One region of the Bradyrhizobium lablabi genome, then DNA from elsewhere that is predicted to be linked to it. Evidence: predicted binding sites of a transcription regulator. Region 1 holds the regulator's gene; each other region holds the start of a gene.
The links. The regulator HrcA, encoded in region 1, represses chaperone genes, less so after heat shock. The targets are predictions, from matches to a motif close to GTTAGCACTCNCNNNNNGNGAGTGCTAAC.

Region 1 (9,832 bases):
CCAAACCCCCAAACGATCAAATGCTCGCGATATTGCGACGGTGAGCCTCATATAGGAGGGGGGCTAGGCCCCGCAAGGACTTGCGCGCAACCTTAACCCTCGAAAACCCCCGGCCTTGAAAGATAGTGTCCCCCTTCGGGCCGCCACGGCCGGCCCCGCCGGCGCCGCCCCGGCCGGCGGTCGGCGCAAGATGAACGGAATACGGCTTGGCCTGTTGCCGGAGCGGCAAACCCGCTAAAAGCGGCGGACCGTTAACGTCGCCGCGGGAAGCGGGCCGCCACCGGCCGACCATTGAACGGCCTCAATGCAACCTCAGTAGATTTTTCATGAAGCCCATTCGACTGACATCCGCGGTTGCGCTGCTCGTCGGCGTCATCCTCCTTGCCCTCGGTCCTGCGCTTGCCGCGGAGCCGATTTTCCCGCCGGGAATCCGGATCGGCTTGACGCCCCTGGTCGGCCTCTCCCCCGCCAAATCATTCGTCGGTTTCGAAACCGAGGACGGCGGCGTCAAGGTCTTGATGGCGGAGCTGCCGGCCGAGGCCTATGGGGAGGTCGTCAATGCCTTCAAGGCCAATCCGGCGGGCACCGGCGGCATCAAGCCCGAGAGCATCGAGACGTCAGCGGGGCTTGCCTATTACACGATCGAGAACGCCAAGGACGGCGCAACCAGTGTGCGACGCTATTCGATGATTCTGTCTGGCGGCACCTTCTCCGGCTATGTCGCCGTACAGGTTCCCGAGAACGCCGGCAAAATCTATACCGACGACGCCGTACGGCAGATGTTCGCGTCGGCGGTGGTCCGCAAGCAAGTTCCGGTCGACGAGCAACTCGGACTGATGCCGTTCAAGTTCAGCGAGCTCAGCAATTTCAAAAATATCCGCACGCTGGCACCTGGCGCGGCCGTCATTCTGGCCGACGGCGACGAGGTAACCGGCTTTGAACCGGCGCCCTTCATGGTGATCGGCCTGATCGGCGCGACGCCGGCGCAGCCCGAGGATCGCGGACGGTTTGCCCAACAGGCCGCCACCACCATTCCTGGCGTCCGCGACGCGCGCATCACGATGTCCGAACCGATCCGCATCGACGGCCAGCCCGGCTATGAGACGCGTATCGATGCAACCAGCGGCAAGGACAACACCTCCGTCACCGTGGTGCAATGGTTGAAGTTCGGCGGCTCGAGCTCGCTGCGCATTATCGGCAGCTCGCCGCGTGACCAGTGGACGTCAGCGTTTCCGCGCTTCCGCGCCGTGCGTGACGGAATTCAGCCGCGCGGATAGATATGCGGATAGATAGAGCCTGACTGACGCCTCTTTAGGCCGCGCTGCTCGGTTCGTTGCCGTTGGCCGGCGTGCCGGCCTTCGCGCCACCCTTGGAGACCGCGACAAGCGCCGGCCGCAGCACGCGGTCGCCGATCATATAGCCGGCCTGCACCACCTGGACCACCGTTCCCGCCGGCACCGAGGGGTCCGGGACCTCGTACATCGCCTGCTGAAAATTCGGATCGAATTTCTCGCCCGACGGATCGAATTTCTTGACGCCGTTTTTCTCCAGCGCGTTGAGCAGCGAGCGTTCGGTGAGCTCAACGCCTTCGATCAGCGCCTTCAACCCGGGATCGGCGGAGGCCCTGGTATCGGCCGGAACCGCATCGAGCGCGCGCTGCAGATTATCGGCGATATCGAGAACGTCGCGCGCGAAACCCGAAATGCCGTAGGTTCGCGCATCCGCCACCTCGCGCGCGGTGCGCTTGCGGAGATTCTCCATCTCCGCCAGCGTGCGCAGCATCTTGTCGCGCGCCTCCGCGGCCTCCTTGGCGAGCGCTTCGGCCGAGCCCTCTTCGGGATCGTCGGGCATGATGTATGGCTTGGAAACCACGGGCTCGGGGCCTTGCGCCGGGTTCGCCGGATCGTCCTTCTGCCGGGTGGGATCGGTCATAGACTGCCTTTTCAAAAATCGTCGGTAATGAAGGGGGAGTTGCTGGGGCGGGATATCGTGCTTTAGGCGAAGAAAATCAAGCGCAACCAGAAGGCATCAGCCGCCCAGCATGCGGCTGACGATGCGCGCGGCATAATCCACCGTCGGGATCACCCGGGCATAATTGAGCCGGGTCGGCCCGATCACGCCGAGAACGCCGACAATGTGGCCGGCGCCATCGCTATAGGGCGCGATGATGGTGGACGAGCCAGACAGCGAAAACAGCTTGTTCTCCGATCCGATGAAAATCCGCACGCCCTCGGCGCGTTCGGCGCGCCCCAAGAGATCGATCACGCCGCGCTTGGTTTCGAGATCGTCGAACAACAAGCGCACGCGCTCCAGATCCTCGAGCGCGTGCAGATCCTCGAGCAGATTGGCGTGACCGCGCACGATCAATTGCCGGTCATCGTTTTCGCCGCCGGACCAGCTTGCGATTCCGGCGGCGATCACCTTCTGCGTCAGCTGGTCGAGTTCGGCGCGGTTCTGCGTCAATGCGGTTTCAAGCTCGAGGCGCGCCTCGGCCAGCGTCCGGCCTCTGATCCGCGAATTGAGAAAATTGGTGGCTTCGGTGAGCGCGGAAGAGGGAACGCCGGGCGGCAGCGTCAGCACGCGGTTCTCGACCTGGCCGTCCTCGCCGACCAGCACCACCAGCGCCCGCTCCGGCTCCAGGCGGACGAATTCGATATGCTTCAGGCGCGAATTGGATTTTGCGGTCAGCACCACCGCCGCGGCACGGGTCAAGCCCGACAGCCGCGTCAAGGCTTCGCCAAGGGCTGCTTCGACCGATTGCGCCCTGCCGACGGAGGCGAGCTGGGACTGGATCGACTGCCGCTCGGATTCGGTGAGATCGCCGACCTGCATCAAGGCATCGACGAAAAAGCGCAGGCCCAATTCGGTCGGCAGCCTTCCGGCCGAGGTGTGCGGCGCGTAGATCAGGCCAAGCTGTTCCAGATCCGACATCACGTTGCGCACCGAGGCCGGCGACAGCGGCACCGCGATCAGGCGCGAAATGTTGCGCGAGCCGACGGGCTCGCCGGTCGCAAGGTAACTTTCGACGATTTGACGAAAGATATCCCGCGAGCGCTCGTTGAGCGCTGCGAGCCCGGCATGCGGCGCGATCAGGCCAATCGGATCGTGGTGGGCCACGGTTTACTCCCGGCGCGTGATCCGACAAGATCATGCGCCATCTTGATATCTAAGCGCGCCCGGACGCAAAACCGGATTCCACTTTTGCTGGTCGCGCTTGCACTGACCTAATTTGTCCCTCTCAGGGGCCGGTGACAAGCGGGCATTAGTGGGCGAAGGTGTGGCAAAGGGCCTTGCCGCTGCGCCTTCCCCCTCCTACAAGCACCGCGAGCCCACAATTTTTCGCTGAATTTTCGGAGGATTTCCCATGCGGCCAAGCCGCCGTGCGCCGGATGAACTGCGCGCCGTATCGCTGGAACGCGGCGTCGTCAAATATGCCGAGGGTTCCTGCATGGTCAAATTCGGCGACACCCATGTGCTGGTCACCGCCACGTTGGAAGAGCGGCTGCCGCCATGGCTGAAGGGCCAGGGCCGCGGCTGGGTCACGGCCGAATACGGCATGCTGCCGCGGGCGACGCTGGAACGGACCCGGCGCGAGGCTTCGGCCGGCAAGCAAAACGGCCGTACCGTCGAAATCCAGCGCCTGATCGGCCGCTCGCTGCGCGCCACGATCGACCTCGAAGCGCTCGGCGAGCGCCAGATCACGGTCGACTGCGACGTGCTGCAGGCCGATGGCGGCACCCGCACCGCCTCGATCACCGGCGCCTGGGTCGCGCTCGCCGACTGCCTGTCCTGGATGAAGACCCGCAACATGATCAAGGGCAATGTGCTGCGCGACAATGTCGCCGCGATCTCCTGCGGCATCTATAACGGCACGCCGGTGCTGGACCTCGACTATGCCGAGGATTCGGAAGCCGAAACCGACGCCAACTTTGTCATGACCGGCGACGGCCGCATCATCGAGGTGCAGGGCACCGCGGAAAAGACGCCATTCACCCAGGAGGAATTTCTGGCGCTGATGGCCTTGGCGCGCAAAGGCGTGGCGCGGCTGGTGGATTTGCAGAAAATGGCCGTAGCGTGATTTCAGATCGTGCCCTCACTGGCGTAGACTAACAATCGCATGCACCGTCGAATCACAGGCAGGCTCGTGATCGCGACCCACAATCCCGGCAAGCTTGCCGAGATGCGGGAACTGCTGGCGCCGCACGGCGTCGAGGCGATATCGGCGGGCGAGCTTGGCCTCGGCGAGCCCGAGGAGACCGGCGACACATTTGCAGCCAATGCCCGGATCAAGGCGGCGGCCGCCGCCAAGGCCGCGCAGCTTCCAGCCTTCGCCGACGATTCCGGACTAGTGGTCGACGCGCTCGACGACGCGCCCGGAATTTTTTCGGCGCGCTGGGCCGGCCCAAACAAGGATTTTAACGCCGCGATGACGCGGATCGAACGGTTGCTGCAGGAGCGCGGCGCGACCACTCCCGCGCAACGAAGAGCGCATTTCGTTTCGGCCTTATGCGTCGCCTGGCCCGACGATCATCTCGAAGAGGTCGAGGCGCGTGCCGACGGCACGTTGGTGTGGCCACCGCGCGGCACTGCAGGTTTCGGCTACGATCCGATGTTCATGCCCGATGGACATACCCGCACGTTCGGCGAGATGACGAGCCTCGAGAAACACGGCCTGCCGCCGCTCGGGCTCGGCCTGTCGCACCGCGCCCGCGCATTTGTAAAACTGGCGGAGATCTGCCTTGACCAGCGCTGACGGGAAAGAAGCCTTCGGCGTTTACGTGCACTGGCCTTTCTGCCTGTCGAAATGCCCGTATTGCGACTTCAACAGCCATGTCCGGCATGCGCCGATCGACGAAGAACGGTTTGCCCGTGCCTTCGCCCGCGAGATCGAAACCACCGCGGCGCGCGCACCGGGCCGCGAAGTATCGTCGATTTTTCTCGGTGGCGGCACGCCATCCCTGATGCGGCCGCAGACCGTCGGGGCGATCCTGGATGCGATCGGCCGACACTGGCGGGTCGCTCGGGAAGTCGAAGTCACGCTCGAAGCCAATCCGACCAGCGTCGAGGCCACGCGGTTTGCCGGTTATCGCGCAGCCGGTGTGAACCGGGTTTCGCTCGGCGTGCAGGCGTTGGACGACGCCTCGCTGAAAGCGCTGGGACGTCTGCACAGCGCGCGCGAAGCGCTCGACGCGGTGAAAATCGCGCGCACCGCGTTCGATCGCTATTCGTTCGATCTGATCTACGCCCGTCCCGATCAGACGCCCGAGAGGTGGGCCGATGAACTGAAACTCGCGATCTCGGAAGCCGCCGAGCATCTGTCGCTCTATCAACTGACGATCGAAGAGGGCACGCCGTTCTTCGGCTTGCACGCCGCCGGAAAATTGCAGACGCCGGACGAGGCGACCGCGCGGGCGCTTTATGATATCACCCAGGAGGTCTGCGCGGCGCATGGCCTGCCGGCTTACGAGATTTCCAATCACGCACGATCCGGCGCGGAATGCCGGCATAATCTGGTCTATTGGCGCGGCGAAGAATATGCCGGCATCGGGCCCGGCGCGCATGGCCGGCTCGATATCGACGGCACAAGGCATGCGATCGCCACCGAAAAGCGGCCCGAGGCGTGGCTGATGCAGGTCGAGGCGGCCGGCCACGGCGTCGTGTCGGACGATCACCTCAACAGCGAGGAGCGCGCCGACGAATTCTTGCTGATGGGCCTCCGGCTCGCCGAGGGCATCGATCCCAAGCGCTATGCGGCGCTATCGGGCCGCGCGCTCGATCCGGGCCGCATTGCGGTGCTGCGTGAGGAAGGCGCGATTGTCGTCGACGACAGCGGACGGCTGCGCGTCACCCAAGCCGGATTTCCAGTGCTCGATGCGGTGGTGGCGGATTTAGCGGCGTAACTCCAGGCGACATCACGCCCCAAAACTCTTCGGCGATCCCGCAACCGGCACGCCGCCGCCCGATCCGACCCGCATCACCGCAAGGCCGCGCTCGTTGGTGCCGTCGGCGCGAAAACGAAACAGGCCGTCGATGCCGGCAAAGCCGGACGGATTTGTGAGTACCTCCGGCGAAAACCGCTGCGGCCCTTGCGTGCGCGCAAGTGCTGCTACCAGCGCGACCGCGTCGTAGGCGAGCGTTGCGGTTCGCACCGGGTCGGCGCCGTATTTGGCGCGGTAGCGGTTGGAAAAACCGCGAAAACCCGACGGATCCGGCGCCGCATAAAGCCCGCCCTGCAGATTAGGACTCGCGAACACGCGCGGATTGTCCCAAAGACCCGTGCCGAGCAGCTGGATGTTCCTCAAATTCGCGCCCGCCGCCGTCAGCGCATCGGCCACCGCCACCACGGAATCGCCGTCGTCGGCGATGAAGAGCGCATCGGCCTGGCCGAGCGCCTGCGCCACCGTCCGCGCGGCGGTGGCACGATCGCCGTATTTTTCGAATGCGGCCACGCGTCCGCCCCGGCGTCCGACCGCCTGCTTGAAGCTCGCCTCCACCACATTGCCATAGGCATTCTCGGGCAGCAGCGCCGCAAACGAGCGTTTTCCGATGCTGGCCGAGTATTCGACGATCCGGTTGACATCGGATTCGGGGAGGAAGCTGAGGAGATAAACGCCGCGGCCCGCGACGCTGGAATCGGTTGAGAACGCGATCACGGAAACGCCGCGCGCGCGGGTCAATTGCGCGGTCGCCGGGACCGATTGCGCAAACAGCGGACCCAGGATGATTTCCGCGCCCTCGTCGAGCGCCTGCTGCGTTCCCTGTTGCGCGCCTTGCGGATTGCCGCCGTCATCCTTGATCAGAAGCTGGATGTTCGGATTCTGAAATTCCGCCAGCGCCATCTCGGCGGCATTCTTCATCGATTGCGCGGCGACGCCGGCATTGCCCGCGGCCGACAGCGGCAGGATCAATCCCACCTTGACTTGCCCGTTACCGGCAACGAGCGGCTGCTGCGGCGGCCCTGACGGACCCGGTTGCGAAGGACTGAACGGATTGGAGAACTGGCCCATACTCTGAGCAATGTTGCCGGAGCAAGCCCCAAGCAGGGGCGCGCCGAGAATCAAGCCAACGGCCGTCCGCCGGGTTACCCTCGACGACTGAGGCCCTGAAGGCCCAGGTTTGGGTTTGAGCGGCCCCACCATCGCATCTCTTCTCTCGACCGACCGAAATCGGCCAGAACGTCCACCTCCCGATGATCAGGAGGGTGGATTCAGGCATATTGTCGGCGAATAGTTAACCAAAACAAAAGGATTATGGCCTTGCAAAGCGGGCAAGGGTTGCAGGGTCCTGTTCCCCTATCCCGTCGCGCGGCCGGCATCCGTAGCGTGCACCGTTATGGCGTAAGCGTGGCGTCCCCTTGAGCCTATTCGTTTGTCGCGTTTTCTTCACGCGAACCGGTATCCACTTCGCTCGAAAACGCTCTAGATTGGGATTATGCGCGCAAAAGCGGCTTCGATAAATAGAACTGACAGCGAGGGGGAAGCCTCGGCGCGGACATTTTCCGTGGGCGGTAATATCCTGACGGCGCCGAGGGCGGTTCCGGGCTTGCATCTGGTGGCAACCCCGATCGGCAATCTCGGCGACATTACGCTGCGCGCGCTGGAGACGCTGGCCGGCGTCGACATCATCGCCTGCGAAGATACCCGCATCACCCGAAGGCTGACCGAGCGCTATGCGATCTCGGCGCAGCTAAAGCCCTATCACGAGCACAACGCAGCGCTGGCGCGGCCAAAGATCCTGGAGCGGCTGGCGCAGGGCGCTTCCATCGCGCTGGTCTCGGATGCCGGCACGCCCTTGATTTCCGATCCCGGCTTCAAATTGGTGCGCGAGGTCTGCGCCGCCGGTTTTCCGGTGATCGCACTGCCGGGCCCGTCGTCGGTGCTGACCGCTTTGTCGGTTGCGGCGCTGCCGACCGACCGGTTTTTCTTCGAGGGATTCTTGCCGCCGAAGGAGACCGCGCGCCGCGCGCGACTGGCAGAACTTTCGCGGATCGACGCGACGCTCGTGATGTTCGAATCCGGAAACCGCGTCCAGGCAACGCTTGCCGATCTCGCCGATATCATGGGCACGCGCGATGCTGCGATTTGCCGCGAGCTGACAAAAATGCACGAAGACGTCCGCCGCGCGCCGGTCTCAGAACTCGCCAAGGCGGCGGACACGCTTGAGACGCGCGGCGAATTCGTGCTGGTGATCGGCCCGCCCGCAGGCGCCCAGATCATGGCTGCGGATGCGCTCGACGATCTCTTGCGGTCGTCGCTGCAACGCGACAGCGTCAAGGATGCGGTGGCGCACGCGGTCGAATTATCAGGCCGGCCGCGCCGCGAAATCTATGCCCGGGCGCTCGAGCTCGCCAAGGAAACTGAAAAGGAAATCACCGCGAAGGGCGACGATGGCCAAGACTGACACGAAGACGGACGGTGCCGCTCCGCCCGACAAGGCCGCAAAACTCGCCTCGCCCGCGCGCGTCGCCGCGTTCCGCACCGGTCTTTCCGCCGAAGCCCGTGCGGCCGCCTATCTCATGGCAAAAGGCTATCGCATATTGGCAAAGCGGTTTCGCACCCCCCATGGCGAGATCGACATCGTGGCGCGGCGGCGCAATCTGCTGGCCTTTATCGAGGTCAAGGCCCGCGCCTCTCTCGACGAGGCCGCCTATGCGGTGACGCCGCGCCAGCAGCAGCGCATCATCGATGCCGCGCAAGGCTGGCTGGTGGCGCATCCCGAACATGCCGAATTTGAGCTCCGTTTCGACGCCATGCTGATTGCGCCGCGGCGTTTGCCGCGCCATCTGTTGGCGGCATTCGACGCCAGCACTTGAAAGCTCCCTTCAACAGAACGAACTTGCGGGCCCACACATGAAATTGAACGTCGCCGTCCAGATGGACCCCATCGCGCGCATCAACATCCGCGGCGATTCGACCTTCGCGCTGCTATTGGAGGCGCAGAAGCGCGGCCATGGGCTGTCTTATTACACCCCCGACAATCTCTCGCTGCGCGGCGACGAGCTGGTAGCTCCGATCCAGTTGCTCACCGTGCGCGACGAGCCCGGCGATTATTTCACCCTCGGCGAACCGCGCCGCCAGCCGCTTTCCGCCTTCGACGTCATCCTGCTGCGGCAGGACCCGCCATTCGATCTCGCCTACATCACCTCGACGCATCTTTTGGAACGGCTTCACCCGAAGACGCTGGTCGTGAACGACCCCGCAAGCGTCCGCAACGCGCCGGAAAAACTGTTCGTGATGAATTTCCCGCAGCTGATGCCGCCGACCTTGATCTCGCGCGACCTCGACGAGATCAATTCGTTCCGCGACGAGCACGGCGCGGTGGTGATGAAGCCGCTGCACGGCCATGGCGGCGCCGCGGTGTTTCGGATCATGCCGCAGGACATGAATTTCGGTTCGCTGTTCGACATGTTTTCGGTGACGTTTCGCGAGCCCTGGGTGATCCAGCGCTTTCTTCCCGAGGTCAAGCACGGCGACAAGCGCATCATCCTGGTCGACGGCGAATTCGCCGGCGCCGTCAACCGCGTGCCGGCGGCCGATGATCTGCGCTCCAACATGGTGCGCGGCGGCGCCGCGCAATCAACCGAACTGACCGATCGCGAGCGCGAAATCTGCACGACCATCGGACCAAGCTTGCGCGAGCGCGGGCTGTTGTTCGTCGGCATCGACGTCATCGACGGCAACCTCACCGAGATCAACGTCACCTCGCCGACCGGCATCCGCGCCATCGCCCGGCTCGGCGGCCCGGATGTCGCGGCGAAGATCTGGGACGCGATCGAGAAGAAGCGGAGCGGAAAATAATTCTCTTCGTTTCGTTATGCAGGTGACACGTCTGT
Region 2 (9,832 bases), 1.4 Mb from region 1:
GCTGCTCAACAGCATCCGGGGGATGATGGGCGGCAGCCATCAAGCCTTCGCCGATTCAAGTGTTGCCGATCGGGCCGTGAGCCAAACTCCGTCGAGCGATCAATCCAACAGCAATCTCGCGCACGACGCGGGGATCAACGATATCGGCTCATCGGCGGGCCACACTGAGGACAACTCGCGCGCCGGATTATTCGACACCGCATCGAACGATGACAAATCCGCATCGCAGGATTTCGGCGCGGATCACGACGACATGGACCTGGATTCCGACGAGTTCGGCGGCGACAGCGACAGCGATTACGCCTGATCTGTTTTTCGACCGTCAAAATCAAAAAAGAACGGCCGCCCGAACCAGGCGGCCGTTTGGTTTTCGGCTCGCAATAAAAATCAGATGACGACGACCCTGGCGCCGACATTGACGCGGCCGTAGAGATCGATCACATCCTCATTGCGCATCCGGATGCAGCCGGACGAGACGTTGGTGCCGATCGTCCACGGCTCGTTGGAGCCGTGAATGCGATAGAGCGACGATCCGAGATACATCGCACGCGCGCCGAGCGGGTTCTGCGGGCCGCCTTCCATGTGCCGCGGCAAATCGGGGCGCCGCACCAGCATTTCCGGCGGCGGCGTCCAATCCGGCCATTCCTTCTTCGCGGAGATCTGCTTGACGCCCGACCAGGTGAAGCCGGGGCGGCCGACGCCGATGCCGTAGCGCAACGCCTTGCCGTCGCCCTGCACCAAAAACAGGAACTTGTTGGGAGTATCGACGATGATGGTGCCGGCGCTCTCCTTGCCGGTATACTCGACGACCTGCTTCTCGTAGATCGGATTGAACGGGCGCTGCGCGGTATCGACCTGCTCTTCGCCCTGGCGCATCGTCTGTTGCGGCGGCAATAGCGGACGCCGCGGATCGTAGGAAGGCTGCGTTTGATAGGCGGGTTGCTGCTGATAGCGATCGCCCTGACCAGGTCCGTCGCCGAACAGGAACTCGATGAAGCCGCCGCCCATATTCGAGCGTTCGGCGTAGGCTGTGCGCACCGGCGCAACCGGCCGCTGCATGTTCTGATCGGCGTAGATCACGTTGGGTTCAGCGGGGGGCGCCGCCTCGAACGCCGCGGCGTGATGGAGTCCACCGCCAAGACAAGATGCGCCGGCGAGCAGCGCAAGAGAGATTCTTTTCAACATCGACGTACTCTGTACTGTTTCGTCTTGTTACTGTTTTCGTCTTGCGGAGCGCTCACTTACGAAGCGCGCTTGCACGCCACCAGTTAAAATCAAAACCCAGTCGGTTTGGTAAACAGAAACGGCGTTTCGATTCACCACGTAGCCAAATGCACGCGGATTTGTCCGGTAGCGTTTATTTTCGATGAACGGGCAAGCCGCATGGTTAATCGTTGATGTCCGGCGCGGCACGGCGCGCGCAATAACGGTTCCCGGCGTGAACCCGATGTTAAATCGCATCTGCGTAAGACTAGGCGAGTGAAGGTTCAGGGAAAGTCTCATGCCGATTCATCGCAAGCGTTTTCGTATCGAAGAAGCCTTTATCGGCGACATGCCGATGCCCGCAGCGGTCGACGGCGAAGTCGGCCCGATGCATCATGAGATCATGAGCGAACTGCGCGCCATCCGCGCCCAGATGGCCAACGGCGTCAGTTGCGCATCAGCGGCACCAGCCGAGGGGCTGGCGATTACGCGCGATGTCGCCGACGCGCAGGCGCAGCTTGAAACCTATCGCGCCCAAATCTCGCAATGCGAGAAGCTCAAGGTCGAGCTTGACCTTATTCACGACGCCATCAACCGCACCAAGCGGGAGATCGCGGTGCTGCACGGCAAGAGCTTCGACGGCAACGAAATGGCCAAGGTGACCGGCGAGCTCGGCGCCGTGGTCGGCGGCACCGAACACGCCACCCAGCAGATCCTGGAAGCCGCCGAATCGATCGATCAGTCGGCGTCCGCGCTGTCCAAGGTGACCTCGCCGGATCAGCAAAAGCTGCTCAGCGAGGAAATCCAGGAGCGCGTCGTCTCGATCTTCGAAGCCTGCAATTTCCAGGACCTCACCGGCCAGCGCATCAGCAAGGTGATGGCGACGATGAAATTCATCGAAAACCACATCATGGTGATGATGGACATCTGGGGCGGCGTCGACGCCATCCGGGCGCACGCGCCGCCGATCGTCGACGATCGCGAAGGCGACGCCCGGCTGCTCAACGGTCCGAAGCTCGACGGTGACGTCGGTCACGCCTCGCAGAACGACATCGACGCGCTGTTCGACTAGGTCTTTTGCCTGCCAGATATCAACGCAAAACGCCGGCTAGATGCCGGCGTTTTTTGTTTCACCGTCATTGCGAGCGAAGCGAAGCAATCCATGGCGCCGCAAAGCGGAAAGGTGGATTGCTTCGTCGCTTACGCTCCTCGCAATGACGGGAGTTCACGCCCGCGGCGCGCAGCGGACGTAGACCATGTTGCCGTAACGGGTCGCGGCATCCTTGTCGACGAAGCGGGTGATCAGGACGCGGCCGTCGAAGGAGACGATCTCGCGATCCTGCTCGCTGGGAGTTGGCCCGGGCGGACCGATGAAATTCTTGCCGCTTGGGCTTCCCTTGAGACGCAATTCCTGCGGCGTCGCCTGGTCGGCCAGATGCATGATCACCCCGCCCGAGGAGCCGGCGCCGATCACGTAAGGCTGCTTGCACTGCCCCTTCGCCGCGGCTTCGGTACGCGCGCGGTCGGCGGGATTTTGGTAGGAGGCAAGACCCCAGCGCCCGACAATCTCGTCCGGGCGGATCGTCGCCGGCATTTCGGGCGCGACGCCAGGCTCGGACGCCGGCGGCGGCGATGACGACGATGACAATGACGGCAGGCTGAAGCTGCTGCATGCGCCGAGGAATAGCGTCAGCGCCGAGGCGACCCCCAGATTGGCAACCCCGTGCCCGCTACGTAACCTGACCATGGCATTCCCCCAAGCAAAACTCGTGGCCGCACCCGTCCGCAGCCAAGCGTAAAACCGCTGTCGGAGCAATCACGTCCGGCAAATTACGCTGCCGCTCCGATGTGGTTTCCCAAGCGAGCATCCTATATCCGGATCACCAAGGGCTTAACCACCTTTGCTTGACAGGATCAGCGTCAAGCCATATTCCCGGGCACACCATTAGCACTCCGAGAGCGCGATTGCTAAGGATGTGACCCGTTCTGCGCCGCCGGCGCCGAACGGGCCCCGCGTCTTCCGATCCACTTTCGATCGCCAACCACATCTGAAAACCAGCCCTCCAAAAGGAACCCTCATGGCTAAATCCCAATTTCGTCCGCTGCATGACCGTGTCGTGGTCAAGCGTCTCGACGCCGAAGAGAAGACCAAGGGCGGCATCATCATTCCGGACACCGCCAAGGAAAAGCCCTCGCAAGGCGAAATCACGGCAGTGGGCCCGGGCGGCCGCGACGAAGCCGGCAAGCTGATCCCGATCGACGTCAAGGTCGGCGACCGCGTGCTGTTCGGCAAATGGTCCGGCACCGAGGTCAAGCTCGACGGCGAGGACCTCCTGATCATGAAGGAAAGCGACATCATGGGCGTGGTGGCCTGAACCACCCGCCGTCCTCACCCTGAGGAGGCAGCGAAGCTGCCGTCTCGAAGGGTGATCCATCCACAAGCTCATCCTTCGAGACGCGGCCAAGAGGCCGCTCCTCAGGATGAGGACCACCATCAGGAGTGAATTCAAATGGCAGCCAAGGACGTTAAATTTTCCGGAGACGCGCGCGATCGCATGCTGCGCGGCGTCGATATTCTCGCCAACGCGGTCAAGGTGACGCTCGGCCCCAAGGGCCGCAATGTCGTGCTCGACAAATCGTTCGGTGCCCCCCGCATCACCAAGGACGGCGTCACCGTCGCCAAGGAAATCGAGCTTGAAGACAAGTTCGAAAATATGGGCGCGCAGATGGTGCGCGAGGTCGCCTCCAAGACCAACGACACCGCCGGCGACGGCACCACCACAGCGACCGTGCTGGCGCAGGCGATCGTGCGGGAAGGCGCCAAGTCGGTGGCCGCCGGCATGAACCCGATGGATCTCAAGCGCGGCATCGAGATTGCGGTGCATGCGGTGGTCAAGGATCTCGAGAAGCGCGCCAAGCCGGTCGCCTCCTCCTCCGAAGTAGCCCAGATCGGCACCATTTCGTCCAACGGCGATGCCGCAATCGGCAAGATGATCGCGCAGGCGATGCAGAAGGTCGGCAACGAAGGCGTCATCACGGTCGAGGAGAACAAATCGCTCGAGACCGAAGTCGACATCGTCGAGGGCATGAAATTCGACCGCGGTTATCTGTCGCCCTATTTCATCACCAACGCCGAGAAGATGACCGCCGAGCTCGAGGACGTCTATGTGCTGCTGCACGAGAAGAAGCTGTCCGGCCTGCAGTCGATGCTGCCGGTATTGGAAGCCGTGGTGCAGTCGGGCCGCCCGCTTCTGATCATCGCCGAGGACGTCGAAGGCGAGGCGCTGGCGACGCTGGTGGTGAATCGCCTGCGCGGCGGGTTGAAGGTCGCAGCCGTCAAGGCGCCCGGCTTCGGCGACCGCCGCAAGGCGATGCTGGAAGACATCGCGGTCCTGACCGGCGGCCAGCTGATTTCGGATGAACTCGGCATGAAGCTCGAAAGCGTCACCGTCAACATGTTGGGCCGCGCCCGAAAGGTCGTGATCGACAAGGAGAACACCACGATCGTCAACGGCGCCGGCAAGAAAAAGGACATCGAGGCCCGCGTCAACCAGATCAAGGCGCAGATCGAGGAAACCACCTCGGACTACGACCGCGAAAAGCTGCAGGAGCGTCTCGCAAAACTCGCCGGCGGGGTTGCGGTGATCCGCGTCGGCGGCGCGACCGAGGTCGAGGTGAAGGAGAAAAAGGACCGCGTCGAGGATGCGCTCAATGCCACCCGCGCCGCCGTGCAGGAGGGCATCGTGCCGGGCGGTGGCGTCGCGCTGTTGCGCGCCAAGAAGGCGGTCGGCCGCATCCACAACGACAATCCGGATGTGCAGGCCGGCATCAATATCGTGCTCAAAGCGCTGGAAGCCCCTGTCCGCCAGATCGCCGAAAATGCCGGTGTCGAAGGCTCGATCGTGGTCGGCAGGATCCTGGAGGACAAGTCCGAAACCTTCGGCTTCGACGCGCAGACCGAAGAATATGTCGACATGGTCGCCAAGGGCATCATCGACCCGGCCAAAGTGGTGCGCACCGCGCTGCAGGACGCGGCCTCGGTTGCCGCCCTTCTGGTGACGACAGAAGCCATGGTCGCCGAATTGCCGAAGGAGCCGGCGCCCGCAATGCCGGGCGGTGGCGGCGGCATGGGCGGAATGGGCGGCATGGGTTTTTGAGCCCGCCTCGCGCTGCGCACTACCAAATCGACGAAGGCCGCCTCCGGGCGGCCTTCTTTTTTGGCGAATGTTACAGAGGTTTGCTAAGGCTTGGGTAGCGACTGGCACCGAATCGACCGAGCCCCGCGACACCATCCGATCTTCGAGGACCCCCCTATGCGCGCGCTTTTTTTCTGCCTGATCGGCCTCTTGACTGCCTCGCCGGATTTCGCGCTAGCCGAGATAAAACTCTCGACGAAACCCGCGCCGGGCGCCAACGAAACCAGGTATTTCACCTCGATCGACGGCTTGATGAACGGCAATGCCGACGTCATCCTGAAAGAGACCCGGCAGGGCAAGACCGTCACCTCGGCGGTGCTCGACGTCTGCTACCCCGCCGAGAAAGGCTCCGAGCGCAAGGATCGCTTTGTCGTCAACCTCGCGGTCAGCGGCCAGACCCTGACCGGGACCACGCAGAGCCTCGCTGACAAATTGCCGGTGAGCGTGAAACTCACGCGCAAGCCGACCGGCGACGGCTTCGAATTCAAGGGCCAGATCAGCGTCGGCCAGACCGTGACGGAAGTGGCCTCGACCGACAATTCCGATCTCAGCGAAAAGGAATTTCTGGACAACCAGACCACCGACGAGGGTATCACCGCGACGCCAAAGGATTTTACCGAAGTGTCGCCGGAATCGATCGGCGTCAAGGTAAAGCTCGATGCGGCGTCGGATTTCCTCAAAGGGCTGAAGGGACAGGATCTCGAAGTGTCGCTCAACAGCCTTGGCGTGACCTGCGATGCGTTGCGCGCCGGCGAGCAGACCATCACCATCAGCGCCGATCCATCGCGCGCCGCGGCGCTGATCGCGAAGTTCAAGTCGCAGCCCGGCGTGGTCGCCGCGGGCTGGACCAGCGGCGTCGTCGACATGGAGCGCACCATCCGCTTTGCCGCCGCCGACTGGCGCGACGGCGACAAGCTCAACAAGGACAAGCTCGCGGCGGCGATCACGGGCGTGCTGACCAAAACGCTTGCGGCGAAATCGGCTACCTCGGCCTGGAACGCCAATACCGGCACGCTGAAACTGACGTTCAAGCGGCCGAGCCAGCTTTATCCCGCACTCGACCTCACCGAGACGATCGAAATTGCCGCACTCGCGGCGCCCGACAAACCCGGCGCGACCGACCGGCTGATGCTGTGGATCGGCAATCCCGTGATTTCGACCGTGGACGAGACCGCGGGCCCAAAGCTCAACCTGAGCGATGAGGCGAGCGGCGACGAGGAAGGCGACCAGAAGGACGACAACGGCGCGCTCGAGGCGCTGGCCAAGGAATTTGGCGGCCAACACTGGGATGCCGACAAATCGGCATGGAAATAGCCCGGGCCTGAAACCACGAAACCCATCGGCAACTTTCGACCGAAGCGACGGGTTTCGCTTCGCTCAACCCAACCTACGGCCTGGAATTTTATTCTTGGCTCAATTGGTGTTGAGCCGGAACCGCAGCGTCCTGGTTCCGATGAACGATACGAGATCGCCCTGGCGCCTCCAGGTCGCGGCCTCGCTCAGTGCCGCGACCAGGTCGTCATCCGCCTGGGCCAGCGCCGGCGGACAGGCGCGATCCTCCAGCGCTCCTGCGACAAAGATCACGGTATTGCCGGCCACCGAAAACTGGCCCTTGCCGCCCTTGCACCACAATTCGAGGATGGCTTCGCCATTGTCGCCGATCTCCAGGTCCGGGACCCGTTTCGATCCGGGCTGACGCCCGGCATCCAGTGTCATCTCCAGCCCGAACGGAAACCCATTATCGGCAGACGCCGGAACGGCTTCGAACAAAGGGGCGGCGAGCACCAGCGCGATTGCGGCCTGCCTCATAAAACGTGTCGCTAAAGACATAATACCTCTCGAAATATTCCGGCGCGCGTTTCTAGTCGGCAAGCATGACATTGACCAGATCGGCGGTAACAAAAATGGCCGATTCGCAAAAAATCCCCGCGGGGCGCGCGCCTCGCGGGAATTTTGTTCGTGTCGCCGGAGCCGGCCCTACTTCAGGACCATCGCGGTGAACGGATAGACATAGGCCTGCAGCATCACGAACAGGCCGACGAGGCACGCCAGCGCGATCGAATGCTTGAACACGAAGCGCAGGATCGTGCCTTCATGCCCATACCAGTTGGTCGCGGTCGAGGCGACCACGATCGACTGCGCGTCGATCATCTTGCCCATCACGCCGCCGGAGGAGTTGGCGGCGGCCATCAGCACCGACGACAGCCCGAGTTGCTCCGAGGTGATCCTCTGCAAATTGCCGAACAGGATGTTCGAGGCCGTGTCCGACCCGGTCAATGCCACGCCCAGCCAGCCGAGGAGCGTACCGAAGAAGGGATAGAGCACGCCGGTCGCGGCAAACGCCAGACCGAGCGTGGCATCGACGCCGGACAGCCGCGTCAGCGTGCCGATCGCCAGCATCGCCGAGATCGTGATCAGCGAGATCGCGCACAGCCTGATGGTGCGGCCGTATTCCGTGATCATCCTGCCCGGCGAAAAGCCTGCTAGGAAGCCGGAAATGATCGCCGCGATCAGCATGCCGGTTCCGGTGAACGACAGATAGAAGAAGTCAAACGACGCGCCTTGCGGCGTCGGCTTCGCCGCCACCGGCGGCATCGAATTGATCATGTTGTTCAGTTCGGGGACCGGATACTTATAGACGAAGATCGTATTCGCCCAGGTCTTGAACGCGCCGTTGCCCCAGATCAGCATCACGATGCAAACGATGATCCACGGCAGCAAGGCGCTGAAGAGTTCGCCGGACGTCAGCGGCGTCTTGTCCATGGCCGTCGGCGCCGTCATCGTGGCGGCGGATTCGTCCTTGCCGCGCAGCGCCGGCGACAGCCAGAGCTGCTTCGGCTGCCAGACCTTCAGGAACAGGATCAGGCAGCCCATCGAAATCAGCGAGGCGCCGATGTCGACGATCCAGGGATTGATGTAGTTCGAGATCACGAATTGCGGGACCGCGAACGAGACCCCGGTGACGAGAATGGCCGGCCAGATGTCCTTCATGCCCTTCCAGCCTGCGAACGCCCATACCACCCAGAACGGCACGATCAGCGAGAACACGGGCAATTGCCGCCCGACCATCGCGCCCAGAACATACGGATCGAGTCCGGTGACCTGCGCCAGTCCCGCAATCGGCGTGCCCAGCGCGCCATAGGCAACGGGAGCCGTATTGGCGATGAGCGACAGGCCGGAAGCGGCGAGCGGCGAGAAACCAAGACCGATCAGTACCGAACCGGTGATCGCGACCGGCGTACCAAAGCCGGAAGCACCCTCGAAGAAGGCCCCGAAGGAAAACGCGATCAGCAGGAGTTGCAGGCGCCGGTCCTCGGTGACGCCGCCGACTGCGCGCTTCAACAGCTCGAATTTTCCGGTGACGACCGTGATCTGGTAGAGAAAGATCACGTTCAGCACGATCCAGCCGATCGGGAAGAACCCTGAAACGACGCCAAGCAGTGTGGCGCGGACCGACATGCCGGCCGGCATGGTGAAGACGAAGATCGCGATCAGGTTGGTCAGGATCACAGCAATGATCGCCGCGAGGTGCGCCTTGACCTTGCCGCTGGCGATCAGCACCAACAGCGTAACCACGGGAATTGCGGCGGCGACCGTCGACAGCGCCGCGTTGCCGAGCGGGTTATAGATTTGATTCCACATTACGGTTCCTCCCCACGCCACATTTGCGGCATGCCGGCCAGCGTGGACGGTTGGGCATGCCTGGCGCGATCATGGGGATGATCCGGCAAATCCGCGAAATATGCCCACGAATTCGGCAATGCCGGCTTTTAGCAATGCCAAGTCCGCTCACAAGCTCGCGAATTTGAAAGCGTCCCCGCCCCGCGCCGTTATGCCCATGCTAGGGTCTAGGCCGAGGTTGGGACAAGCTTACCCGGATCATGATACTTGCGACCTTAGTCTAAGATCGCGCAATTCCCGTACTTCCTCAGGCCTTTAGGCCGCCCCTCCAGGAGAGCACAACCTGTGAAGAGCCTTCGCGCGACGCTTGCGACCGTATGGCGGATCGCCGCCCCCTATTTCCGGTCCGAGGACAAATGGCCGGGCCGGCTGCTGCTTGCCGCAGTGATCGCGATCGAGCTTTCGCTGGTTTTGATCAACGTGCTGCTGAACGCGTGGAACAACCGCTTTTACAATGCGCTGCAGGAGAAGAACTGGGACGGCTTCGTCAGGGAAATCGGCATCTTCTGCCTTTTGGCGACGTTCTACATCGCGCTGTCGGTCTACCAGCTTTATCTCAATCAATGGCTCCAGATCCGCTGGCGGAGCTGGATGACGAGGCTCTATCTCGGCCAGTGGCTGCACAACGCCAACCATTATCGGATGCAGCTCAGGGGCGATGCCGCCGACAATCCGGACCAGCGCATTGCCGACGACGTCAAGATGTTCGTCGATCAAACGCTCGCGATCAGTGTCGGCCTGTTGAGCGCGAT
Region 3 (9,832 bases), 2.7 Mb from region 1:
CGCGACGCCACCGTGCGCAGTGTCGGCGTCGGCTGGCGCGAACTCGCCTCCGGGATCGAAGCGGTGCGCGCGCGCGTCGGTGCAGCCTGCGTGCTGGCGCCGGATTACGGCACCACCGGCTGGCTCGCCTTCTATCTGCCCAAAGGCACCTGCGTGGTGCAGCCGACGCAGCGCATCCGTTGGGTCAACATGCCCGAGCCGGACCCGGCGCTGCTGAGGGGCAAGCTACTCTATGTCGACGAGGCGCGGCCCGGCGGGCGGCCGTATCTGAAGGACGCGTTCACGCAGGTTGAGCTGGTCGCGGAGCTGCCGCGCAAGCGCGGGCCTTTGACGATCGAGACCTACGCGCTGGATCTGTTGGAGGGGCCGAAGGGCGAAGTGCTCGATCCCTCTCCGCCGCCGGAACTGGAGTGACGGGGGACACGCAATCTCACCCCGTCATTGCGAGCCAACGGGTCGGCGCAAGGCGCCGCCCGATGACAGGCTCCGCGAAGCAATCCAGCTTTGTTACCCGGAAACAGAAAGCTGGATTGCTTCGTCGCTGCGCTCCTCGCAATGACGTGGCGGGAGAGGCGGAAAAAATATTCCGCCGTCCTGTCGGATCGCTCCTCGGCAAAACGTCTTGTAGCCTGGGAACATCCAAAGCCACCAAGCCGGAGGTCATGCCATGAGCAGTTCCACCCAGAAATCCGCCGATATTTCCGCCTTGAAGCCCGCCGCCGAGCTCGCCCGCTTAAGCGGTTTTCGTTTTCCCAACGAAAGCGCCGAATATCGCCGCGCCCGCGAGGGGTTGCTGGCGGAAGAGATCGAGCTTCGCCGCCACATCGAACGCGTCGCCGAGCAGCGCCGCGCGCTGCCGCCGGGCGGTGAGGTCAAGAAGAATTACGCGTTCGAGGGCGAAGCGGGGCCTCTAGGCTTCGCCGAGCTATTCGGCAACAAGGACACGCTCGTGGTCTACAATTACATGTATGGCCCGCAGCGCGAACGGCCGTGCCCGATGTGCACGTCATTGCTGAGCGCATGGGACGGCGAGGTGCCGGACATTCTTCAGCGTGTCGGGCTTGCGATCGTGGCGCGCTCGCCGATCGAACGGCTGAAAGCATTCAAGCGCGAGCGCGGCTGGCATCATCTGCCGCTATACTCGGACATCTCCGGCGAGTTCAGCCGCGATTATCATGGGTTAACCAAGGACGGCGGCGATGACGCCGCGTTCAACGTGTTCACGCGGCGGCCGGAAGGAAACGGGGTCACAATCAGGCATTTTTGGGGCGGCGAGATGAACGGCGCTTCCGCCGATCCCGGACAGGATCCGCGCGGCGCGCCGGACCTGATGCCGCTCTGGACGATTTTGGACGTGACGCCGGAGGGCAGGGGAACCGACTGGTATCCGAAGCTCAATTATTGAGAGCGCGAGCCCCGCGCGCCCCGTAATTTTGCGGGCGCGCGGGGCTTGCGTTAACGCTATTTCCCACCGCCCAACATCTGCCCGCACTTAATCTGCATTTAACTAAAAGTCGCCTTAATGACGCTCCGCGCCTCTGCGAGATGCTCTGCCGGGACTTCCCCGTGCGGCGGCATCGAGAGGAACAAAGTGGACATTGTGTGGGCGCAAGGTGAATGAGTACGAGTGCGTGTGTTGAGTTCGCGGCGTTCAAGCCAAGACGTTCATCCCGAAAAACCATCTCGCAGAACCTCTTCGGCGGCGCCGCCATCGCCTGCCTCGTGCTCGGCTGTGGTTGGACCGTCTATACCAACATCCTGGCGGCCAGCGTCTATCCGTCGCTCGGCAGCGCCCGCTACGACGAGCCCGTAATCAAGTCGCAGCCCAGGCTCGCCGCGCGGTCCGCAACACAGGCCGTCAACGAGGTGTTTGCGGCGCTGCCTGATGCGGCTCCGGTGATTTCGAAGCCGGCAACCGTCGCACCGATCACGCCGCCCATGTTCAACGAACGGTTTGCAGCGTCCGAGGCGCAAGGCGTGCCGTCGAACGCAGCGAACGCATCCCCGCCGGGCGAGGCGCCGAAGCTCGCGTCCAAGGAAACCTCCAAGACCTCCTCGCTCGCGGCAAAAGTCGCCGAGGCGCCGAAGAAGGAAACCTCGCCGGCGCCGGTCAAGGTTGCCGCACTTCCCGTTCCGCCGCCCCCGGGCGAGGCCAAGACCGCGAACAGCGCAGGCATGACGGTCCGCGACATGGCGCAACGCGCAAAAGCGGCCGTGATGTCGATCGCCTCCACCGAGAAGCGGACGGTCTTTGAAAAGCTCTGGGGCAAGCAGCCGTCGCAGGGCTCGCTGCTGGCCTATGCCTCCGCCGACGCCAGCATCACCGGCAGCCTCGGGCAAAACCAGAACCCGGCGCTCGGCGGATCGGCGCCCTATGATCGCTCGACCGCGGTCTATGATATCTCCGCGCACATGGTCTATCTGCCCGACGGCACCAAGCTGGAAGCCCATTCCGGCCTCGGCGACAAGCTCGACGATCCATCTTCGGCGAAGATCAGGATGCGCGGGGTGACGCCGCCGCATATCTACGAATTGAAGCCGCGCGAGGCGCTGTTTCACGGCGTGCCGGCGTTGCGGCTAACCCCGATCGGCGGCGAGGAGGCGATCTACGGCCGCAGCGGGTTGCTCGCGCATAGCTTCATGCTCGGCGCCAACGGCGATTCCAACGGCTGCGTCTCGTTCCGCGACTACAACGCCTTCCTCAACGCCTACCGCAATCAGGGCATCAAGCGCCTCGCCGTGGTCGCACGGGTGGAGTGAGTCCTATATTGCCGGCTATTTGCTTTTGACGCCGAGCGTTGCATATTGACGTTCGTCTTTCCGGCTAATCCGGCTGGTTCGTGCGGAACGCCCATTTCATGACGCTGGCTCAGGAAGCAAAATCAGAATCGCCGTGGGCGATTGGAGGGCTTGTCGCCCTCAGCTTCGTCCTGATGGTTCTGTTGCTGTCGCTCCCGCTGCTGGTTCGCACGTTCCTGTTCCAGCCCTTCAATATTCCATCCACCTCGATGATGCCGACATTTCTGTTGGGCGATTATTTCTTCGTTTCGAAATATGCCTATGGTTTTCCGGCGCCGCTGTCGTCGGGACGCATTTTAGGGTCGGAGCCGGCCCGCGGCGACGTGGTCGCGTTCTTGTTGCCGAAGGATACTTCAACCGTTTTCATCAAGCGCGTGGTGGGATTGCCGGGCGATCGCATTCAAATGAAGCAAGGGTTGCTTCACATCAACGGCGTTCCCGTAGCGCGCGACCGTCTGGCCGATTTCGTTGGCCTGGATCCCTGTGGATCGGATGCTCGGGCCAATACGAAGCACTGGCGCGAAACCCTGCCGAACGGGGCGAGCTATGAGATCCTGGATTGCGTCGATAACGGCTTTTACGACAACACCAACGTCTACACCGTGCCTTCAGGCCATTTCTTCATGCTCGGCGACAACCGCGACAATTCGACCGACAGCCGGGTGCTTTCGACGGTCGGTTATGTGCCACGGGAAAATATCATCGGCCGTGCCGGGCTGATCTTCTTTTCCCGCTCCCCGTCAGCGGTGCGTTGGGGTCGGATCGGCCAGTTCGTTCATTGAGCGGTTGGTTCCCCCGAGGCTGAACAAGGCTATCACCAAACGATGTCACAACCTGATTTCCAACCAACGCTGATCGGCCCGACCGTGACGGTCAGACCGATCATGGCCTCAGACTGGCCCGAGCTGTTCGCAGCCGGCTCCGATCCGGAGATCTGGAAGGTGCATCCCTCTCCCGATCGCTACACCGAGCCGGCCTTCAGGGCGTATTTCGACAGCGCGGTCGCCTCGAAAATGGCGTTTGTGTTCGTCGACCGGTCGACCGGCGCCCTGATCGGCTCGAGCCGCTATCACGGCTATGACGCCGAACGGAGCGAGATCGAGATCGGCTGGACGTTTGTAGTCCGCTCCCATTGGGGTGGGGCGACCAATCGCGAGGTCAAGCGCCTGATGCTCGACCACGCCTTCACGTCAGTCGATACCGTCATCTTCTGGGTGGGCGAGAAAAACTGGCGCTCGCAGGGTGCGATGAAAAAGATCGGCGGCGTGCGGCGCGACGGGCTCTTTACCCGGGAGTCGTCCGGTGCGGTGCCGTATTTCATCTTCGAAATCGGCAAGAGCCGATATCAGCAGGGCGGCCGGGCGCTGGTCGAGTGAAGTTTCTATGGCACTATCATTCGTCATTCCGGGGCACGCCACTTCGCGCGAGCCCGGAATCCATAACCCCCGATGCCCGCGATGGCGTACTGCGTCTATCTACTTGCGAACAGGAAGCACGGCACGCTTTATCTCGGCGTGACAAACGACATCGTGCGGCGTGTACGAGCATCGAACCAAGATCGTTCAGGGCTTTACGAAACGATACGGCGTCGACAAACTTGTCTGGTTCGAAATCTATGACGACGTAACGACCGCGATCGCCCGCGAAAAAGAACTCAAGAAATGGCGGCGCGACTGGAAGATCCGGCTGATCGAAGAGCAGAATCCGGGCTGGGTGGATCTTTATCCCGGTATTTCAAACTGACATTGGGGGTTATGGATTCCGGGCCCGCGCCAAGTGGCGCGTCCCGGAATGACGACTGAGTTCTTGGCGTCGCGGTTCGCTTCACGGGGCTACGCTGACAACGCCTACGCCAGTAACGAAAAAACCCCGGCATCGCTGCCGGGGTTTTGCGTCGTCGTAATCGGCTGTACGGCCGGATCAGAAATCCATGCCGCCCATGCCGCCGCCGGGGGGCATGCCGCCGGCGCCGGCGCCGGTGTTCTTCTTCGGCATTTCGGCCACCATGGCTTCGGTGGTGATCAGGAGCGCGGCAACGGAGGCCGCGTTCTGGATCGCCGCACGCACCACCTTGGTCGGGTCGATGATGCCCTTCTTGACGAGATCGCCATATTCGCCGGTCTGCGAGTCGAAACCGTAGGAATACTGGTCCTTCTCGAGGATCTTGCCGACGATCACGGAACCGTCTTCACCGGCATTGATCGCAATCTGGCGGGCCGGCCAGGACAGCGCCTTGCGCACGATCTCGACGCCGGTCTTCTGGTCGTCGTTCTTGGTGCGGATGCCCTTGAGGTGCTCGGAGGCACGCAGCAGAGCGACGCCGCCGCCCGGCACGATGCCTTCTTCAACGGCCGCGCGGGTCGCATGCATCGCGTCATCAACGCGATCCTTGCGCTCCTTGACTTCGACCTCGGTCGCGCCGCCGACGCGGATCACCGCGACGCCGCCGGCGAGCTTGGCCAGACGCTCCTGCAGCTTCTCACGGTCGTAGTCCGAGGTGGTTTCCTCGATCTGCGCCTTGATCTGCGCCACCCGCGCCTCGATGTCGGCCTTCTTGCCGGCGCCGTTGACGATGGTGGTGTTCTCCTTGTCGATCATCACCTTCTTGGCGCGACCGAGCATCTGCAGCGTGACGTTCTCGAGCTTGATGCCGAGATCTTCCGAGATCGCCGTACCGCCGGTCAGGATCGCGATGTCCTGCAGCATGGCCTTGCGGCGATCGCCGAAGCCCGGAGCCTTGACGGCCGCGACCTTCAGACCACCGCGCAGACGGTTGACGACGAGGGTGGCGAGTGCCTCGCCTTCGACGTCTTCCGCGATGATGACCAGCGGCTTGCCGGTCTGCACCACGGCTTCCAGCAGCGGCAGCAGCTCGTTCAGCGAGGAGAGCTTCTTCTCGTTGATCAGGATATAGGGGTCTTCCATCTCAACGCGCATCTTGTCGGCGTTGGTGACGAAGTAGGGCGAGATGTAACCGCGGTCGAACTGCATGCCCTCGACGACCTCGAGTTCGGTCTCGAGCGACTTGGCTTCCTCAACCGTGATGACGCCCTCGTTGCCGACCTTCTTCATGGCGTCGGAGAGGAACTTTCCGATCTCGGCGTCGCCATTGGCGGAGATGGTGCCGACCTGGGCGATTTCGTCGTTCGAGGTAACCTTCTTGGAGTTCTTGACGAGGTCGGCGACCACGGCTTCCACGGCGAGGTCGATACCGCGCTTCAGATCCATCGGGTTCATGCCGGCGGCAACCGACTTGGCGCCTTCGCGGACGATCGCAGCCGCCAGCACGGTCGCGGTGGTGGTGCCGTCGCCGGCCGCATCGGCCGACTTGGAGGCGACTTCGCGCACCATCTGGGCGCCCATGTTCTCGAACTTGTCGTCAAGCTCGATTTCCTTGGCGACGGTGACGCCGTCCTTGGTGACGCGGGGTGCGCCGAACGACTTGTCGAGCACGACGTTGCGGCCCTTGGGGCCGAGCGTCACCTTGACCGCGTTGTTGAGAATGTCGACACCGCGCAGCATGCGGTCGCGCGCCTCGACGCCGAATTTAACTTCCTTAGCTGACATATTTGGTTTTCCCTGAGTTGATGTCGGTCTCTCACCCTTCGAGAGGCGCCTTGCAGGCGCTCCTCAGGGTGAGCCGTGTGCAGGCTTTGGCCTTACGCGGCCTTCTTCTTGGCGGCGGGGAGGTCGGTGAGAACACCCATGATATCGCTCTCCTTCATGATCAGGAGATCCTCGCCGTCGAGGACGACCTCAGTGCCCGACCACTTGCCGAACAGCACGCGGTCGCCGACCTTGAGGTCGATCGGGATCAGCTTGCCATTTTCGTCACGGCCGCCGGGACCGACCGCGGTGATTTCGCCTTGCGAGGGCTTCTCCTTGGCAGTGTCCGGAATGATGATGCCGCCCTTGGACTTTTCTTCGGCCTCGATGCGCTTGACCACAACGCGGTCATGGAGCGGACGGAATTTCATACAGTCCTCCTAAGCTTTTGAAGATGTTGCCAGTTTTTGAAAATTAGCAGTCCCCGCCGGCGAGTGCCAGCGCGGCTGCAGACGACATAGGCCAGACTTGTTCCGGGGACAAGGGCTTCTAGCAGAAAAACTGGCACTCAAATATGACGCCTGCCAATTTCGTTAATCATGATTAATCGGCCAGAATGGACGTCGAAAGCCGGTATTAGCACGTGCGGTAAGCTGCTGCTAACGCAAGAATTTTCAACAGTTCATTAAACATTTAGGCTTGTGATGGGTTGGTCATGTGCGTCACATTTCTCTCATGTGAGCGCATCTCCACCGGGTGGCTCCCGGTCGGCGGCCATCTCGGGAATGCGCTCCAGCAATGGAGGTTGGCATGGTCTCGCGGGTTGGGGTTTCCGAGGATTTCCGGAAGCAGGTGCTGGGTTACGGGCTGACAACGGCCCAAATTCTCTATCGCATGCCGGATCACCCCTCGTTGTTACAAACCTATGTCTGGCAGAACTACGATCTGTGCCCGAATTTCCCGGTGCTGAAGGACTTCCTCGCATTCTGGCAGGAGAAGCTGGAAGGCCCGCTTCATTCGGTGACCGTTGCGCATTCCAAGCTGATCAAGCCCGCCGAATTGCGTGCGGTCGACGGCGTGTTCCGGCTGCACTGAAAAGGACCCGAAGCGCGAACTGTGCTAACGTTCTCCCACAACGTGCAACAGGGAGAACGTCAATGGCCAAGCAGAAGCCGACATCGCGGGCCGCGGCCAAGGCCGCCGCGCAGAAAAAATCTCCGGCGGGCAAGACTGCCCATAAAACCGCAGCCAAATCCACAGCACGAAAAAAGCTCAAGGCCAAAGCGCGTGCCGTGCCGTCGGCAAAGCGCGCGCGTCCGAAACAGCGCATCGCGATCAGCCATTACCGCGACGAGGATTTCAAGGCCGATGGCTTGCGCGCTTACGCAAAATACCGCGATCTCGGCATTGCCGATGCCACAAACGGCCTGGCGCGGGCGCATGTGATCCGCCTGATCGGGCCGTGCAATCCGGCCGAGGTTTCAAAGCTGCATTTCCACGACGTCGACTTCCAGATGGTCTATGTGCTGAAAGGCTGGGTCAAAACCTACATCGAAGGTCACGGCGAGACCCTGATGAAGGAGGGCACCAGCTGGACCCAGCCGCCCCGCATCAAGCACCTGATCCTGGATTATTCCGACGATGTCGAACTATTGGAAGTGATCCTGCCCGCGGACTTCAAGACCGTCGAACTCGCGGCATGATGCCCGCGCGCCTCATCATGCGTTTGTCGCGCTGCCGGACCTCTTTCCACCAGGCTGGTTTCAATCAGGCTTGGGCGGCATAGCGATTGTGAGGCGCGACTATCGCGAAGACATCGACTGGCTGCGCGCCATCGCCGTGCTGGCGGTGGTCGCGTTCCATTTCGAGGCGCCGGCGGTTTACGGCGGCTTTGTCGGCGTCGATATCTTCTTCGTGATCTCGGGCTATCTGATTACCGGGATCATCCAGTCTGAAGTAAAAAGCGGGACCTTTTCCTTCGCGCAGTTCTATGAGCGGCGGGTGCGCCGGCTGCTGCCCGCGCTTTACGCCATGGTGGTGCTGACGGCCATCCCCTCGTTCCACTATCTTTTGACATCGGAGCGGCAGGAATTCTTCCGCTCGGTCGCAGCGGTCGTGACCTTCACCTCGAATTTCTTCTTCTGGTTCCAGACCGGCTATTTCGAGCATGCCGCGGTCGAAAAACCTTTGCTGCACACCTGGTCGCTGGCGGTCGAGGAGCAATTTTATCTGGCGCTGCCGCTGTCGTTATGGGCGCTGCTGCGCTTTGTAGGCGGCCGCCGCGTCGTGCCCGCAGCACTCGGCGTGCTGTCGTTGGCATCGTTTGCGCTGTGCATCTGGCTGATGCGGACCGACCGCTCCGCCGATGCGTTCTTCATGAGCCCGCCGCGCGCCTGGGAATTCTTGATCGGCGGCATCGTTGCGATCCCCGGCTTTCCGGTGTTGCGCCATGCGCTGGCGCAAGCAGTCGCGCGCGCCACAGCGCTGGTGCTGATCGCGATCCCGATATTCTCGCTGCGGCAAGGGCCGGGATTTCCGGGCTTCAACGCGCTGACGCCGTGCATCGGCGCCGCGATGTTCACCTGGAGCGGCATCGGCGTGCCGACGTTGAAGCGAAGTCGCTATTCGCCGTTCAATGTCGCAAGATTTTTCGGGCAGATTTCCTATTCGCTCTATCTCTGGCATTGGCCGCTGTTCACCTTTGCGCGGTTCTCCAAGGCAGGCCTCGTGCTCGGCGCGACCGACAAGGTCGCGCTGTTCGCGCTGACGGTTTTGATCTCGTCTCTGTCGTGGCGATTTGTCGAACAGCCGTTCCGGCTGAAGGGGCTGGCGCCGACACGCGGGTTCATGTTTCGCATCGCCGGCCTTGCAACGCTGGTCTTGCTGGCCGGCAGCGCCCTTGGGATCGTCGCCAGCCAAAGGCCGTCGGAAGCCGACCGCGTCGCGCTGCAGCTGGAATCCTTTAACGCCTATGATTACCAGCCGCTCTATCGCTTCGGCAGTTGTTTCGCGCCTGCGAGCGGCGTCCTCGACGAGGTGTGTCTTGCTTTCGCGCCCGATAAAACAAATTTGCTGCTCTGGGGCGACAGTCTGGCCGCGCATTATTTCCATGGTCTTGGCAAGACAACCGATCCGCGACTGACAAAAACCCTGCAGGCGACCCAGGCGGCGTGCATGCCGACCTTCAATGCGGCGGCGCAGGGCAATGCGTGGTGTCGCGGTTTTGCCGGCCAGATGGATGCATTTTTTGCCGATCACAAGCCGGCCCTCGTCATTCTCTCGGCGGACTGGCTGGAATATTCCCGCCCGCCGCGGTTCGACGGCATGATCGCCGACCTCAAGCAAACCATCGCCAAACTCAACGAGCGGGGCGTGCCTGTGGTGCTGCTCGGCCCCGCCGTGCAGTTCAGAAGCCGGCTGCCGTCGATGCTGATGCGCGCGCATCTGCGCCAGGTCGACGCGCGCCCCGATGATTTCGTGCTGCCCG

Region 2: a site for HrcA is predicted at 3,148-3,176, ahead of B5526_RS25530 (co-chaperone GroES). Genes of this name have one in related genera too.
Region 3: a site for HrcA is predicted at 6,819-6,847, ahead of B5526_RS31470 (co-chaperone GroES). Genes of this name have one in related genera too.

What each region holds. Positions count from the first base shown of each region.
Region 1 is NZ_LT670844.1:4,037,311-4,047,142, forward strand. Features, by position in the region: gene B5526_RS18785 (hypothetical protein) at 327-1,277, shown strand; gene grpE (nucleotide exchange factor GrpE) at 1,312-1,932, opposite strand; gene hrcA (heat-inducible transcriptional repressor HrcA) at 2,029-3,117, opposite strand; gene rph (ribonuclease PH) at 3,365-4,078, shown strand; gene rdgB (RdgB/HAM1 family non-canonical purine NTP pyrophosphatase) at 4,118-4,753, shown strand; gene hemW (radical SAM family heme chaperone HemW) at 4,740-5,900, shown strand; gene B5526_RS18815 (penicillin-binding protein activator) at 5,913-7,139, opposite strand; gene rsmI (16S rRNA (cytidine(1402)-2'-O)-methyltransferase) at 7,432-8,400, shown strand; gene B5526_RS18825 (YraN family protein) at 8,387-8,812, shown strand; gene gshB (glutathione synthase) at 8,850-9,797, shown strand.
Region 2 is NZ_LT670844.1:5,459,943-5,469,774, reverse strand. Features, by position in the region: gene B5526_RS25550 (DUF2076 domain-containing protein) at 1-307, shown strand, start outside; gene B5526_RS25545 (L,D-transpeptidase) at 388-1,185, opposite strand; gene B5526_RS37945 (hypothetical protein) at 1,213-1,503, opposite strand; gene B5526_RS25540 (protein phosphatase CheZ) at 1,502-2,275, shown strand; gene B5526_RS25535 (hypothetical protein) at 2,429-2,950, opposite strand; gene B5526_RS25530 (co-chaperone GroES) at 3,282-3,578, shown strand; gene groL (chaperonin GroEL) at 3,714-5,360, shown strand; gene B5526_RS25520 (hypothetical protein) at 5,517-6,713, shown strand; gene B5526_RS25515 (META domain-containing protein) at 6,813-7,208, opposite strand; gene B5526_RS25510 (L-lactate permease) at 7,377-9,041, opposite strand; gene B5526_RS25505 (ABC transporter ATP-binding protein/permease) at 9,366-9,832, shown strand, end outside.
Region 3 is NZ_LT670844.1:6,780,198-6,790,029, forward strand. Features, by position in the region: gene B5526_RS31440 (glycosyltransferase family 39 protein) at 1-414, shown strand, start outside; gene B5526_RS31445 (DUF899 family protein) at 668-1,405, shown strand; gene B5526_RS31450 (DUF2778 domain-containing protein) at 1,618-2,760, shown strand; gene lepB (signal peptidase I) at 2,859-3,581, shown strand; gene B5526_RS31460 (GNAT family N-acetyltransferase) at 3,624-4,175, shown strand; partial or broken gene B5526_RS38575 (GIY-YIG nuclease family protein) at 4,257-4,542, shown strand; gene groL (chaperonin GroEL) at 4,720-6,366, opposite strand; gene B5526_RS31470 (co-chaperone GroES) at 6,459-6,776, opposite strand; gene B5526_RS31475 (usg protein) at 7,156-7,440, shown strand; gene B5526_RS31480 (cupin domain-containing protein) at 7,503-8,048, shown strand; gene B5526_RS31485 (acyltransferase family protein) at 8,137-9,832, shown strand, end outside.